Regions from separate parts of the Amycolatopsis sp. WQ 127309 genome, predicted to be linked through region 2. Evidence: riboswitches for the same ligand, from Rfam matches in the RefSeq annotation. Region 2 holds a riboswitch; the other holds the start of a gene.
The links. A riboswitch is a leader RNA that binds a small molecule or an ion and turns the genes downstream of it on or off. The one in region 2 is predicted to bind thiamine pyrophosphate.

Region 1 (7,645 bases), 580 kb from region 2:
TGCAGGGTGAGCTGCTCGCGCTCGTGCTCCTGCACCCGGATCGCGAGTACAGCATCACCGAGCTCGCCGAGGCCTGTGGTGTCACGCCCACCGCCGTTCTGCGTGAAGTCGAGCGGCTGACCGGTGGCGGGATCCTGGAAGACCGGCGGGTGGGCCGCAGCCGGCTCGTCAAGGCGCGTACCGACACCCCGCTCTACCCGCCCCTGAGCGAGCTCATCGCCGTCACCTTCGGGCCGTTGCCGCTGCTCGCCGAGGCCCTGTCCGGGCTGGCCGGCGTGCGTGAGGCCTACATCTACGGCTCCTGGGCCGCGCGCTACAACGGTGAACCCGGTCTTCCGCCCGGCGACGTCGATGTCCTCGTGGTCGGGTCGCCCGATCCGGACGCGCTCTTCGACTCGGCGGAACAGGTGTCGCGGCGGCTGGGGCGCGAGGTCAACGTCCACCGGGTCTCGCCCGAGTCGTGGGCGGCGAGCACCACCGATCCGTTCCTCACCAGCGTGCGTGAGCGTCCGCTGGTGAAACTCAGCCAGGAGACCTGATGCCGCAGTGGAACCAAGGCCGTGAACGGATCGACGCGTTCCTCGCGCGCGGCGCCATCGAGCACGTTCCGGCGTCGCGGGAGGCGGCCGAGGCCGAGCTCGTCAGGGCCCGTACGCACCTCGCGTCGGCGCGGCAGCTGCAGGACACGGATCCGGAAGGCGCCTACACGCTGGCCTACGACAGCGCACGGCGCGCGCTGGCCGCCGTCCTGCAGAACCAGGGGCTGCGGGTGACGAGCCGAGGTGGGCACGTCACCGTCTACGAGGCGGTCCTCGCGCAGCTGGATCCGCCGATGGGGCCGGTTTTGCGGCCCTTCAACCGGATGCGGGTCCGGCGCAACGAAGTCGCCTACCGGTCTTCGGAGGCGCCCTCGGTGACCGCGGAGGACGTGACGGCCGACGTGGCGAAGGTCGAGGCCCTCATCGAGGTCGCCGAGAAGGCGATCCCGAACATGCCACGCTATTGACCGCGGGACGCCGGCCGCTCACCCCGCGCGAGAGAGCGGTCCTGGACCTGCTGCTGGCGACGGACTTTCCCGGTGCCGCGGCCCTTCGCGCCCAGGCGCGCACGGCCGAGGTGACCGGCCGCTGCCCGTGCGGCTGTCCCACGATCGACCTCGCCGTCGACGAAACCGTGACGGTGGCCGACGTCGGGAGCCGGGTCGCCGTGGACGTCGACGTGGCGGACGGCGGGCTCATCCTGTTCGTCGACGAAGGCCGCTTGTCCGGCCTCGAATACTGGAGCGTGGCCGACGAGACGCCCGTCGAGTTCCCGCCGCCGGAAGAAATCCGGGTAGTGACAGCACCAGGTGAGGGCTCCGGAGTTCTGCCACCCTCGGAACCGTGAGCGTCTACGTCATCTCCGAGGTCGAGATCCTCGATGAAACCGCGGCCCAGCGCTACCGCGAACTCGCCCAAGCGTCGATCACGGGGTATCAAGGGCGCTACCTCGCGAGGGGCGCGACACCCACCGTTCTCGAAGGGGTCTGCGACAAGCGCGTCGTCCTCGTCGAGTTCCCGGACCGTGAGACGGCCGAACGCTGGTACGCCTCCGCCGAGTACGCCGAAGCGCTCGAGCTGAGCAAGACCGCGCTGCGACGGCGGTTGCTGCTCGTCGACGGCGTGGCCTAACGTCGGCCGGGTGGAGCCGCTGACCGCTGATCTCTTCGCGCCGCAATGCCCGTCGGCCGACACGCCGTTCCGGATCGGGGACAAGTGGGGCGGCATGGTCGTCGTCTGCCTCAAGGACGGGCCGCGCCGCTTCTCCGAGCTGCGCGTGCCGCTCCGGAACGTCAGCCCGAAGGTGCTCACCGAGACGCTGCGGTCCCTGGAGCGCGACGGGATGATCACCCGCAAGACCTACGACGAGAACCCGCCGCGCGTCGAGTACACGCTGACGGACCTGGGCCGGACCCTGTTCGAGCCCATGGACCGCTGCCGCGAGTGGGCGGAGAAGTACCTGCCGAGCCTGCGAGAAGCCCGGCAGGCCTACGACCGGGCGGACTAGCCGAGGAGGCCCATCAGCGCGATCGTGATCAGCACGACGGCGGTCGCGAGGGCGTTGATCCAGGCGCGCTGGGTGGCGGTCAGGGCGGCGGTGGCGGGGGTGCTGTTCATGGCGTTTTCCCTACGAGCGGGCCGATGCTTCCGCGGGTTCAGCGCGTTGACCATGCCGAGTGTTAGCAGCTGTGACGAAGCTCACCCGATCATGTCGCTGACCAGCGGAAACGGCACTCAGCCGTCCGAGTGACGGTGACTGCGGACGGTGAACCAGAGCACCCCGCCGGCCGCGGCCACCATCGTCGCGAATGCCACTGTGCCCACTACGATCGCCTGCGTCATATCTGCCTCTCGGTGCGAAGTCCTTTACCGAGAGACGCCGAACGCGGGCTTTCGTGCACTCAGAGTAGCCGGGATCACAGTCCGTCGAGGGTCTCGTTGATCTGCTTGGCCAGCGCGAAGTCCTTTTTCGTCAGCCCACCTGCCGAATGCGTGCTGAGGTGGAAGGTCAGCGTGCGCCAGCGGATGTCGATGTCCGGGTGGTGATCGGCGGCCTCGGCCAGCACCGCGACGCGGTCCACCACCTCGATCGCCTTCGGGAAGCTCGGCAGCTCCACCTCGCGCCGGATGACCTTGTCGTGCCGGACCCACCCGGAGAGCAGGGCCCGGTCGGCCTCGTCGTCGCTCAAGATTTCCGTCATGGCTCCATCGTCCAACGTCCTGGACTAAGGTGCACGGTTGCCACGGGAGTCCGGTGAGCCGGGCTGAGAGGCGGGGTGACCCGCGACCGTTAGCACCTGATCCCGGATCATGCCGGCGAAGGGAGGGCTTTCCCTCCTCGTCCGGCGAAGTGCAGGAGGGTAGATGAAACGCAGTGCTGTTCGCGCCGCGACGGCCATCGCCGTCGTCAGCGTCGTCACAGCGGCGTGTTCGCTGTCGGACGGGTCCGGTGACGCGAAGCAGACGCCCACCGTCACCCTGGTGACGCACGACTCCTTCCTGGCGCCGCAGGAGGTGCTCGACGCCTTCCAGCAGCAGTCGGGCATCAAGATCTCCGTGCTCAAGCAGGGCGACGCCGGCTCGCTGACCAACAAGCTCGTGCTCACCAAGGCGAACCCGGTCGGCGACGTCGCGTACGGCGTCGACTCGACCTTCGCCTCGCGCGCGCTCGCCGAGGGCGTCTTCGAGCCCTACACCAGCCCGGAAGCCGACCGCGGGCCGCAGCGCTACGCCGTCGACCCGGAGCACCGGCTCTCGGCGGTCGACGTCGGCGACGTCTGCGTCAACGTCGACACGAACTACTTCACGGCCAAGGGGATCCCGGCGCCGGAGTCGTACGACGACCTGGCCGACCCGAAGTACAAGGACCTGCTGGTCGCCGAGGACCCGGCGACGGCGTCGCCCGGGCTCGCGTTCCTGCTCGGCACCGTCGCGAAGTACGGCGAGGCCGGCTGGAAGGACTACTGGACCAAGCTGAAGGCCAACGGCCTCAAGGTGGTCAGCGGCTGGGAAGAGGCCTACACGAAGGAGTTCTCGGGCTCGTCCGGCAAGGGGCCGCGGCCGATCGTCGTCTCGTACGCGTCGTCGCCGGCCGCCGAGGTGGGCGACGACGGGAAGCCGCGGACGAAGGCGCTGCTCGACACCTGTTACCGGCAGGTCGAGTACGCCGGGGTGCTGGCAGGCGGCAAGCAGGAGGAGAACGCGCGCAAGGTCGTCGACTTCCTGCTTTCGCAGCAGTTCCAGGCGACCGTGGCGGCCAACATGTACGTCTACCCGGCGCGCCAGGGCGTCGACCTGCCGGCGGGCTGGGCGCAGGTCGCGCCGCTGCCGCAGAAGCCGCAGGCGCTGACCGCGGACCAGGTGCAGGCCGGGCGTGAGAAGTGGATCGGCGAATGGCGCACGCTCGTGCAGTCGTAGCGCCACCCAGGACCGCACGCGGCATCGGCCTGGCGCTGCTCGGGCTGGCCCCGATCGGTTTCCTGGTGGTCTTCTTCGCCTGGCCGGTGCTGGCGATCATCGGCCGCGGGTTCGCCGCGGGCGGGCTCGACGTCGTGCTGGGCGACCCGCAGACCTGGCGGCTGGCCGGCTTCACGGTGGCCACCGCCGCGGGCTCGACGGTCGTCGCGGTGCTGGCCGGGCTGCCGGTGGCGTTCCTGCTTTCCCGGGTGCGGCTGCCCGGCGTCGGCCTGGCGCGGACGCTGGTGCTCGTGCCGTTCGTGCTGCCGACCGTGGTGGTCGGGCTGGCGTTCCGGGCGCTCTGGCCGGACGGCGGCGTGCTGCCGATCGTGCTGGCCAACGCGTTCTTCAACGTCGCCGTCGTCGCGCGGACCGTCGCCGGGCTCTGGGCGCGGCTGGACTCGCGGACGTCCGACGCCGCGCGGGCGCTCGGCGCGTCACCGTGGCGGGCGTTCCGGTCGGTGACGCTGCCGGCGCTGGCGCCCGCGATCGCGTCCGCCGCGGCTGTCGTATTTCTGTTCTGCGCCACCAGTTTCGGCGTCGTGCTGATCCTCGGCGGCGCGCGGTACCGGACCCTGGAAACCGAGATCTACCTCCGGACGGTCGACCTGCTCGACCTCTCCGGCGCGTCGGCGCTTTCGCTGATCCAGTTCGCCGCGGTCGTCGCGGCGCTGGTCGTCGGCGGGCTGGCGCGGCGGCGCAAGGAAGGCGCCAGGATCGGTTCCGGCGCCGCGCGACGCCCTCGCGGCGGCGAATGGTGGGTCGTCGGCGCGGCGGGCGTCGTGCTGGCGCTGCTGCTGACGCCGATCGTCGCGCTGCTCGCGGAGTCGGTGTCCACTTCGGACGGCTGGAGCCTCGCGGGGTACCGGGCGCTCGCGGGCACCGGCGAGAAGGGCGCGTTGCAGGTGTCCGGCTGGGACGCCGCGCTGAACTCGCTGAAGGTGGCGATCGACGCGACGTTGCTGGCGCTGGTCGTCGGCGTGCTCGCGTCGGTGGTGCTGGTGGCGCTGCGCCGGTCGCCGGCGCGGGCCGCGCGCGGGCTCGGCGAGACGCTCGACGCCGCGTTGATGCTGCCGCTCGGGGTGTCCGCGGTGACCGTCGGGTTCGGGTACCTCGTGACGCTCGACGCGCTGCCCGGCGACCTGCGGACGTCGCCCTACCTGGTGCCGCTCGCGCAGGCGCTGGTGATCATCCCGCTGATCGTGCGGATGGTGCTGCCGGTGCTGCGTTCGGTCGACGTCCGGCTGCGGCAGGCCGCGTCGACGCTCGGCGCGAGCCCGCTGCGGGTCTGGCGGGAGATCGACCTGCCGCTGACGCTGCGGCCGCTGGTCGCGGCGGCGGGGTTCGGGTTCGTCGTGGCGCTCGGCGAGTTCGGCGCGACGAGCTTCCTGGCGCGGCCGACGTCGCCGACGCTGCCGGTCGCGATCGCGTCGCTGATGGGGCGCCCGGGGGAGCTGAACAACCAGATGGCGTACGCCGCGTGCGCGTTGCTGATGCTCGTGACGGTGCTGGCGGTCGCGCTGATCGACCGGCTCGGCCGCGGTCGGGTGGGAGAGTTCTGATGGCGCTTTCGGTGCGGGACCTGACCATCCACTATGGATCGTTCGCGGCGGTGCGCGACGCCCGGCTCGACATCGCCGACGGCGAGGTGCTGGCGCTGCTCGGCCCGTCCGGCTCGGGCAAGTCGACGCTGCTGCGCGCGATCACCGGGCTGGAGCCGTCGGCCCGCGGCACGGTCAGCTGGGACGGCGAGGACCTCGGCGCGGTCCCGGTGCACCGCCGCGGCTTCGGCTTGGTGTTCCAGGACGGCCAGCTGTTCGGCCACCGCGACGTCGCCGCGAACATCGCGTTCGGCCTGCGGATGCACGGCGTGCCGCGGGCTGCGTGGGCGGGGCGCGTCGCCGAGCTGCTGGAACTGGTCGGGCTGTCCGGCTTCGAACGGCGCCGGGTGACGGAGCTGTCGGGTGGCCAGGCGCAGCGGGTGGCACTGGCCCGCGCTTTGGCACCGGAGCCGAGGCTGCTGTTGCTGGACGAGCCACTGTCCGGTTTGGACGCCGGGTTGCGCGAGCAGCTGGCCATCGATCTGGCGGACCTGTTGCGGCGCAGCAAGATCACGGCGTTGCTGGTGACGCACGACCAGGAGGAGGCGTTCACCCTGGCCGACCGGGTCGCGGTGCTCGACGCCGGCGAGGTCCGCCAGGAGGGCGCGGTCCGGCGCGTGTGGCGCAACCCGCTGGACGACGACGTGGCGCGTTTCCTGGGAGTGACGTCGTTCGTCGAGGGGCTCGCGACGGGCGGCGTGGTCCGGACCCCGCTGGGCGACGTGCCGGCGCCGGACGCCGCCGACGGCCCGGTGCGGCTGGGGTTGCGCCCGCACGCGCTGCGAGTGGCCGGCTCGGGTGTCGCGGGTGAGGTGGTGGCGGCGGTCCACCGCCGCGAGCACGTGCGGCTGGTGGTCCGGCTGGCGGAGTCCACTGTGGACGCGGTCGCCCCGGCGGCGACGGACTTCCGGGCGGGGGACGAAGTCCGGCTGGAGCTGGACCCGGACGGCGTAGCGCTGGTCGGCTAGCGGCTTTGGCTCTCGGTATGAAACTCGGCCTTGCGTCGAGCGAGGTAGGCGGGCCAGTCGGCCTTCGCCGCGATCACGTCCGTGATGGACAGCTTGATGACGGCGCAACCGGAGAGGGAGCACGCTCTGGGATGGGTGGCGTCGATCAGCGAGATGCCGCCGATCTCGTCGCCGTCATCGATGTAGGTGCACAGCACGGGGTGGAAAGAACAGTCCTCGTAGATGTCACCCGGCCGGATCTCCCCGGGCTGGTCCGTGGTCATGACGGGAGTATGGGTGCCGAGGGTGCCCTCAGGTCAAGTCCATTGGCTTGACCCGAGGGCCCCTGCCGGGCAACCTCAGCCGTCGCGGGTGGACAACCGTGCGTAGGCCAGCGACAGCCCGATCACGATGTAGCACCCCGCGCGCAACGCGCCTTCGCCCAGCATCTGCGTGCCCATCGGGTCCTGTAGCACCTCCGCCGGGGCCAGCGACCAGTTCTGCGTCAGCAGGAACGGGTGCAGCCAGTCCAGCGACGTCAAGAACCCCAGGATCGTGAACACGATGTCCGCCGCCAGCACGGACGCCACCACCAGCATCGGGTGTTCCGTCCAGCTGGAGATCGCCAGCGCCACCGCGCCGACCGCCCACAGCTGCAGCACGACCCAGCCCGCGACCAGCAGGATCCGGGCCAGTGCGCCGCCCACCGACAGCGTGGTTCCCGACAGCGTGAACAGCGAGTCCGTGCCGTTGATGATCAGGCCCGTCACCACGCCCGTGAAACACATCGCCAGCACCGAAACCACCGACACCGTCGCGACGCCGAACGCCTTGACCGCCAGCAGCCGGCCGCGGCCGACCGGGGCGATCAGCCAGCCGCGCAGGGTTCCGTGGGACGTCTCGCCCGCGATCGCGTCCGCGCCCGCCATGGCCGAAGCCAGCGGCAGAAGCAGGGTCAGCGTCATCACGATCGCCGCGATCGGCAGTACGAAAGCGTTGTTGACGGCGGACGCCAGCAGCGCGCCGCCGCCGTCGTCCGGGCCGCCGCCGGACTGCGCGTCTTCGCTCACCAGCGTCAGGCCGATGCCGATCACCACCGGGA
Region 2 (7,645 bases):
GGCTGACCGTGACGAACAGCACGTCCCGCAAATCGGGCCGCGCGCCGTACAGCGTCGCCGTGGACGGTGAGACAAGACCAGCCGGAAGGCCGAGCATTACCTCGATCAGGTACTTCGCATACAACGCTGCGTGGTCACTCGATCCACGCGCGGCGAGCAAAGCGAAGCGCGGGGGGCGTTGTGAGATCTTTTCCGCCACCCCGGCGATTTCCGCCTGACGCTCGACCAGTCCGGCCAAGACGTCCGGCTGCTGGGCGATCTCCGCGGCCATGTGCTCGCCGGGCCGTTGTTCGGTCATCATTTTCCTCTCCACCTCCGGCATTATGTACCGGACTCAGGCGGCGTCGGTCAGGTCTAGACCAATCTTAGTGGGGCGGCGCGTTTGGGGAAAAGGGTACGTTTCTTACGGGGACGTGGCGTGTTATGAGGGAAGACATAGGGAGTCGGGCATGTTGGACACCACCACCGCGGGCGAGGCGGGTGCCGTCGCCGGGATGCGCGGTCAGCGAGAGCCCAAGTACTGGGCACTGAAACAGCACCTGCTGGACCTGCTCGACGTGCTGCCGCCCGGGTCGCCGATCCCGACGGAACGCGCGCTCGCCGGGGAGTTCACGGTCTCCCGCACCACCGTGCGCCAGGCGCTGGCCGACCTCACCGCCGAGGGCCGGCTGCACCGTGTGCAGGGAAAAGGCACCTTTGCGGCCGAGCCGAAGCTCGCCCAGCGGCTGCAGTTGTCCTCCTACACCGAGGACATGCGCAAGCAGGGCCTGAAGCCGTCGTCCAAGCTCCTGGAAGTCGAGGAGCTCCCGGTCGAGGGCGATCTGGCGAAACTGCTCGGAATCCGGACGGGCGCGAAAATTCTTCGCCTTCGACGGCTTCGACTGGCGGATTCCCAGCCGATGGCACTGGAGACGACGCACCTGCCGCTGGGCCGCTTCCGCGGTTTGCGCAAGCACGTCTCGGCGGGCGCGTCGTTGTACGCCGTTCTGCGTGAGCACTACGGCGTCGAACTGGAACGCGCGGAGGAGACGATCGAGACGTCGCTCGCCGGGCCGCAGGAAGCGGAGATGCTCGGGGCGGACGTCGGCATGCCGGTGCTGATGCTGACGCGGCACTCGTTCGCCACCGATGGCAAGCCGGTGGAGTTCGCCCGCGCGATCTACCGGGGGGACCGCTACAAGTTCGTCACGACGCTGATGCCGTAGGGCCAGGTTGACGGGGGTCTTCGGGCACGGTGGAGTGTGCTGGTGACAGCCACCGAAGACACCGGGATCCGGTGGGGGACGCACGCCGCGCGCGGCGTGCTCGCCACGACCATCCTCGGCTCCGGCATGGCGATGCTCGACGGCACGATCGTCAACGTCGCCCTGCCCCGCATCGGCACCGAGCTGGGGGCGTCCGTCGCCGGGCTCCAGTGGATCCTCGACGGCTACATGCTGGCGCTCGCCGCGCTCATCCTGGTCGCCGGCTCGCTCGGCGACCGGTACGGCCGGCGCCGCATGTACCTCATCGGCGTCGTCTGGTTCGGCGTCGCGTCCGGGCTGTGCGCCGCCGCGACGTCGACCGAGATGCTCGTCGCGACGCGCATCCTGCAGGGCATCGGCGGCGCGCTCCTGACGCCCGGATCACTGGCGATCCTCCAGTCGTCCTTCGCGCACGACGCGCGCGCCCGCGCGATCGGCGCGTGGTCCGGCCTCGGCGGCATCGCGGCCGCCGCCGGGCCGCTGCTCGGCGGGCTGCTGGTCCAGCTGTGGTCGTGGCGGCTGGCGTTCCTGATCAACGTGCCGATCGCGGTCGCCGTCGTCTTCATGGCGCGCAAGTTCGTGCCCGAGTCGCGGGACGAGGAAGCGACCGGGCACCCGGACTTCGGCGCCGCCGCGCTCGGCGCGATCGGCCTCGCCGGGATCACCGGCGCGCTGGTCGAGGCGCCGGGACGCGGCATCGGCGACCCGATCGTGCTGGTCGCGGGCGTGCTGGGGATCGCGGGGCTGGCCGCGTTCGTGTTCGTCCAGCACCGCTCGCGGGAGCCGCTGGTGCCGCCGTCGCTGTTCCGCGACCGGACGTTCACCCTGTCCAACGCGCTGACCTTCGCCATGTACGCGGCACTCGGCGGCGTGCTGATGCTGATGGTCATGCAGCTGCAGGTCTCGCTCGGCTACTCGCCGACCGCGGCCGGCCTGTCCGGGCTGCCGCTCACGGTGATCATGCTGCTGCTCTCGGGCCGCTCGGGCGCGCTCGCGCAGCGCATCGGCCCGCGGACGCAGCTGGTGGTCGGGCCGATCGTCGTCGGCATCGGGATGCTGCTGATGCTGCGCATCGCGCCCGGCGCGTCCTACCTCGGGGCCGTGCTGCCCGCGGTCGTCGTGTTCGGGCTGGGCCTGGCGACCGTGGTGGCCCCGGTGACCGCGACGGTGCTCGCCGCGGCCCCGGACCGCTACGCCGGCGTCGCGTCGGGCGTCAACAACGCGATCGCCCGCTCCGGCGGCCTGCTGGCGGTGGCGGTGCTGCCCGCCGCGGCCGGGCTGACCGGCGAGGCGTACAACGACCCGGTCGCGCTGACCGCGGGCTGGCGGACGGCGTTGATCATCTGCGCGGTCCTGGCCATCGCCGGCGGGCTGATCGCGCTCGGCATCCACAACGGCGTCCTCGCGCCGCCCACCCCCGCGCCCGCGCCGCCGGCCGCGCCTCCGGTCGCCGACGAGTCGCCCCACCTGGGCGAGTGCTTCAGCTGCGGCGTCGAGGGCCCGCCGACACACGTGCGCCGAGGGGCCCCGGCCGCCGGCTCCTGACGGGGCCCATGCGGGCCGAGCGGGTCAGGCCAGGATCTCCGCGAACAGCGCCGGGTCGATGTTGCCGCCGGAGACGATCGCCACCGTGCGGCCGGTGGGCAGCTCGGCCGCGTGGTGCAGGTAGGCCGCCGTCGTCACCGCGCCGCTGGGCTCGGCGACCAGGCGGGCCTTGTGCGCCAGCGTCCGGACGGCGTCGCGGATCTCGTCCTCGGTGACCGTCACCATGGCGTCGACGACCTTCGTGAGGTGCGCGAAGGTCAGCTCGGACGGCTGCGCGCGCAGGCCGTCGGCGATCGTGCGAGCGCGGTCGGCCATCGGCCAGTCGACCTGGCGGCCCAGCCGCAGGCCCTCGGTCGTGTCACCGGCCAGCACGGGCTCGACGCCGATGACCCGCGCCCGCGGGCAGCGCGCCTTGATCGCGGTGCCGACGCCGGCGGCGAGCCCGCCGCCGCTGACCGGCACCAGCACGACGTCGACGTCCGGCAGGTCTTCGGCGATCTCCAGGCCCGCGGTGCCCTGCCCGGCGATGATCGCCGCGTGGTCGTAGGGCGGGACGAGGGTCAGCCCGCGTTCGGCGGCCAGTTCGTGCGCTTTGGCCTCGTGTTCGCCGATCGGCACCTCGATCACCTCGGCGCCGTACGAGCGGGTGGCCTCGACCTTGATCCGCGGTGCGACGTCCGGCACGACGATCACCGCGGGCACGCCGTACTGCCGCGCCGCGTACGCGACGGCCTGCGCGTGGTTGCCGCTCGAGTAGGCGATGACGCCGCGGGCGCGCGTCGCGTCGTCGAGGGTGCCGATCGCGTTGAACGCGCCGCGCACCTTGAACGCGCCGATCGGTTGCAGGCTCTCGGGTTTGAGCCACAAGGACCCGCGCGGGTCCCACGTCTGGAGCAACAGCGGCGTGCGCACGGCGACACCTTCGACGCGCTTCGCGGCCGCCTCGATGTCGGAGATCGTGACCAGTTCCATGTGCCGAGTATGTCAAGAAACCGTTCGGTTTACACTGTCCATAGTGGACGGTCAACGTGGCGCTCCTCACGCCGCGGCAACGCAGGGAGTTTCCCGCGCGCCTTACACGTTGGACAGGGGAGAAGACTTACTACCGGATCGGGATCATGAGCAAGGAGAACGCAGCGACTTCCGAAACGAAGGAAGCAAAGTCAGGACTGCGCATCGCGCAGGTGATGGCGGCGGCGCTCGCGGCGGTGACGGCGGCGCTGCTGGGGTCGACGCTCGGCGTGGCGGGCACGGTGGCCGGCGCGGGCGTGGCGAGCGTGATCACCACGGTCGGCGGCGAGGTGTACCTGCGCTCACTGCAGCGCACGCGCGCGGCCGCGTCGAAGGCCCGCCAGTTGGCGACGTCGGGGATCCGCCGCCGAGGTGGCGCCGAGGTGCCCTTGGCCGAGCAACCCACGGTCCGGCTGAAGCGCCCGGACGACCTGCCCACGGACGGTCCGGACGACGAGCCGGGCAGGCTGCGCAAACTGCGCTGGCCGCTGATCATCGGCACGAGCGTGGTGGCGTTCGCGGTGGCGATCCTGGCGATGGTCAGCGTGGACGCGGCCACGGGCGGCAAGGTGGCGGGCGGCACGGGAGCGGGCATCGGCAAGATCTTCGGCAGCGGCTCGGGCCCCTCGACCCCGACCCCGTCGACGACGCCCTCGACCTCGACGAACGACACCCAGGACTCACCGACGGACACGTCGCCGACGACGACCCAGTCGAACACCCCACCGACGACCTCGTCGGACACGCCGACCACAACCCCGACAACGCCGAGTACGACGTCGCAGAAGCCGACAACCTCGGCGGCACCCCCGACCAGCCAGGGCGCGGCGTCCACCCCGACCCCGTAAAGCCGTGAAGGACTCCTTACCGGCCATAAGAGCCGGTAAGGAGTCCTTCACGGACTTCAGGGTCAGAGCAGGTGGGAGCGCAGTTCGCGGGCTGCCGCAGCCGGGTCCTCCGCCTCCGTGATCGCCCGGACCACCACGATCCGCGACGCTCCCGCCGCCAGGACCTCCGGCAACCTCGGGACGTCGATGCCGCCGATGGCGAACCACGGCCGGGACACCGCGGCGGCGGCCGTGGAACGGACCAGGTCCAGGCCCGGTGCCGAGCGGCCCGGCTTGGTCGGCGTCGGCCAGCAGGGGCCTGTGCAGAAGTAGTCCACACCCGGCTCGGAAGCAGCGGCCGCAGCCTGGTCAAGAGAGTGTGTCGAGCGGCCGATCACCACGTCGTCGCCCACGATGCGGCGGGCCAGGGGGACCGGGATGTCGTCCTGGCCCAGGTGGAGGACGTCCGCGCCGACCGCCAGGGCCACGTCCGCCCGGTCGTTCACCGAGAGCAGCGCTCCGTGGCGCTCGCACGCCTCCGCCAGCACCTCCAGCGCCGCGATCTCGCCCGCGGCTTCCAAGGCGCCGGTCTTGTCCCGGAGCTGGATGATGTCGACGCCGCCGGACAGGGCCGCGTCGGCGAACGCGGCGAGGTCGCCGCGGGTCGTCCGGGCGTCCGTGCACAGGTACAGGCGCGCGGTGTCGAGGCGGGCGCGGATCTTGTCACCGGAGAGGGCGGGCATAGCGGCGACCGTACCTGGCCGGTTACCGGTCCGGCCAAAAGCAGGCCGGCCTCGAGCGGTACGTGCCGTTGCCACGAAAGCCATCCGGCCGTGACTGTGGTTGGACTGGTAACGAACGGCACAGTAGGGTGACGGAGTCCGCACGGGAGCCCGAGGCACGGGCTGAGAGGGAGCTGCCGCTCCGACCGTGGAACCTGATCCGGGTCATGCCGGCGCAGGGAGCGTGATCCCATGACGAACACCGTGGCCGTGGTCGGTGCCGGCGTGATCGGCCTGTCCGCGGCGTGGCGCGCGGCCGCGAACGGTCACGCGGTCACCGTCCACGACCCCGAACCCGTGCGCGGTGGCGCGTCCTGGCTGGCCGGCGGCATGCTCGCCCCGGTCACCGAGGCCTGGCCGGGCGAGGAAGACGTCCTCGCCCTCGGCGAAGAGTCCCTCCGCCGCTGGCCCGGCTTCGCGGCCGACCTCAAGCAAGAGGGCGTCGATCCCGGCTTGGCCGAGCACGGGACGCTGGTCGTCGCCTTCGACAGCGCCGACGCCGGGTACCTCGACATCCTCGCCGGCCACCTGCAGTCCCTCGGCCGCGCGGCCGAACGCCTCACCGGGCGCGCGGCCAAGCGGCTCGAACCCGGCGTCGGATCCGTCCGAAGTGGACTCCACGTGCCCGGCGACCTGGCCGTGGACAACCGGAAACTGCTCAACGCGCTGTACGCGGCCTGCGTCAACCACCAAGTCCGGTTCGTCCGCGAACGCGTCGAAACGATCCCGGACGCCGACGCCGTCGTGCTCGCCGCCGGCGCCTGGACCGGGCGGCTGCACCCGAAACTGGCCGACGCCGTCCGCCCGCTCAAGGGCGAGATCCTCCGCCTCAAACCGCGCCGTGGCTGCCTGCCGCCGCCGACGCGGACCGTCCGCGCCGTGGTCGAAGGCCGGCCGATCTACCTCGTCCCGCGCGGCGACCAGGAGCTCGTCCTCGGCGCGACGCAGTACGAAGCGGGCTTCGACCAGGCCGTCACCGCGCGCGGCGTCCGCGAGCTGATCGAGGGCGCCGAGCGCGTCTTCCCGGCGATCACCGAGTACGAGCTGGTCGAGACGGCCGCGGGCCTGCGCGCCGGCAGCCGTGACGCGCTGCCGTACCTCGGCGTCCTGGACGACGGCGTCTACGCCGCGACCGGGCACCACCGCAACGGCCTGCTGCTGGCCCCCGTGACCGCGGCCGCCGTGGTCGCCTGGCTCGAAGGTGAGAAGCCGCCCGAAGGCGTCGAAGCGGCTTCACCCGCCCGCCTGCACCAGAAGGAGCACGTGTGATGGAGATCAAGCTCAACGGCAAGTGGACGGAGTTCCCGGACGACGCCACCGTCGCCGACGTCCTCGACGCCGCCGGCGGGCAGCGGCCCGGGATCGCCGTCGCGGTCGACGGCGTGGTCGTCCGCCGCGGCGACTGGGCGGCCACCGCCGTCCCCAAGGGCGCGGCGCTCGACGTGCTCACCGCCGTCCAGGGAGGCTGAAGTGGACGAAGCACCGCTCGTCATCGGCACGCACAAGCTGTCGTCACGGCTGATCATCGGCACCGGCGGCGCGGCGAACCTCGCTGTGCTCGAACGGGCGCTGGTCGCGTCCGGCACCGAGCTGACGACCGTCGCCATGCGCCGCGCCGACGCCGAGGGCGGCTCCGGCGTCCTGGAACTGCTCCGGCGCCTCGGGATCGAGCTGCTGCCGAACACCGCGGGCTGCCGCACGGCCGCCGAGGCCGTGCTCACCGCGCGGCTGGCGCGCGAGGCGCTCGGTACCGATCTGATCAAGCTCGAAGTCCACGCGGACGACCGGACGCTGCTGCCGGACCCCGTCGAAACCCTCGACGCGGCCGAGCAGCTGGCCGCCGACGGGTTCACCGTGTTCGTCTACACGAACGACGACCCGGTGCTCGCGCTGCGGCTGGAGGAGGCCGGCTGCGCCGCCGTGATGCCGCTGGGCGCGCCGATCGGCACCGGCCTCGGGATCCGGAATCCGCACAACATCGAGCTGATCGTCTCGCGAGCGAGCGTCCCGGTGATCCTCGACGCCGGAATCGGCACCGCGTCGGACGCCACCCTGGCGATGGAGCTGGGCTGCGACGCCGTCCTGCTGTCCACCGCGGTCACCCGGGCCAGTGATCCCGAGCGGATGGCCGCGGCGATGCGGTCGGCCGTCGTCGCCGGACGGCTGGCCCGCGGCGCGGGACGGGTGCCGCAGCGCTTCTGGGCGCAGGCGTCGAGCCCGCCGCGGTGAACCGGAG

Region 1: it holds a riboswitch for thiamine pyrophosphate, as region 2 does, so the genes downstream of both, MUY22_RS05115 (thiamine ABC transporter substrate binding subunit) here and thiO (glycine oxidase ThiO) in region 2, are expected to answer to the same signal.

Annotation. Positions count from the first base shown of each region.
Region 1 is NZ_CP095481.1:1,215,303-1,222,947, reverse strand. Features, by position in the region: gene MUY22_RS05145 (ArsR family transcriptional regulator) at 1-539, shown strand, start outside; gene MUY22_RS05140 (hypothetical protein) at 539-1,006, shown strand; gene MUY22_RS05135 (hypothetical protein) at 1,003-1,386, shown strand; gene MUY22_RS05130 (DUF1330 domain-containing protein) at 1,383-1,670, shown strand; gene MUY22_RS05125 (helix-turn-helix domain-containing protein) at 1,681-2,046, shown strand; gene MUY22_RS05120 (4a-hydroxytetrahydrobiopterin dehydratase) at 2,456-2,740, opposite strand; TPP riboswitch at 2,773-2,882, shown strand; gene MUY22_RS05115 (thiamine ABC transporter substrate binding subunit) at 2,904-3,956, shown strand; gene MUY22_RS05110 (ABC transporter permease) at 3,932-5,557, shown strand; gene MUY22_RS05105 (ABC transporter ATP-binding protein) at 5,557-6,564, shown strand; gene MUY22_RS05100 (hypothetical protein) at 6,561-6,827, opposite strand; gene MUY22_RS05095 (ABC transporter permease) at 6,903-7,645, opposite strand, start outside.
Region 2 is NZ_CP095481.1:1,791,176-1,798,820, reverse strand. Features, by position in the region: gene MUY22_RS07995 (SIS domain-containing protein) at 1-301, opposite strand, end outside; gene MUY22_RS07990 (GntR family transcriptional regulator) at 450-1,205, shown strand; gene MUY22_RS07985 (MFS transporter) at 1,248-2,789, shown strand; gene MUY22_RS07980 (threonine/serine dehydratase) at 2,814-3,761, opposite strand; gene MUY22_RS07975 (hypothetical protein) at 3,908-4,648, shown strand; gene thiE (thiamine phosphate synthase) at 4,711-5,370, opposite strand; TPP riboswitch at 5,503-5,608, shown strand; gene thiO (glycine oxidase ThiO) at 5,602-6,678, shown strand; gene thiS (sulfur carrier protein ThiS) at 6,678-6,878, shown strand; gene MUY22_RS07955 (thiazole synthase) at 6,880-7,638, shown strand.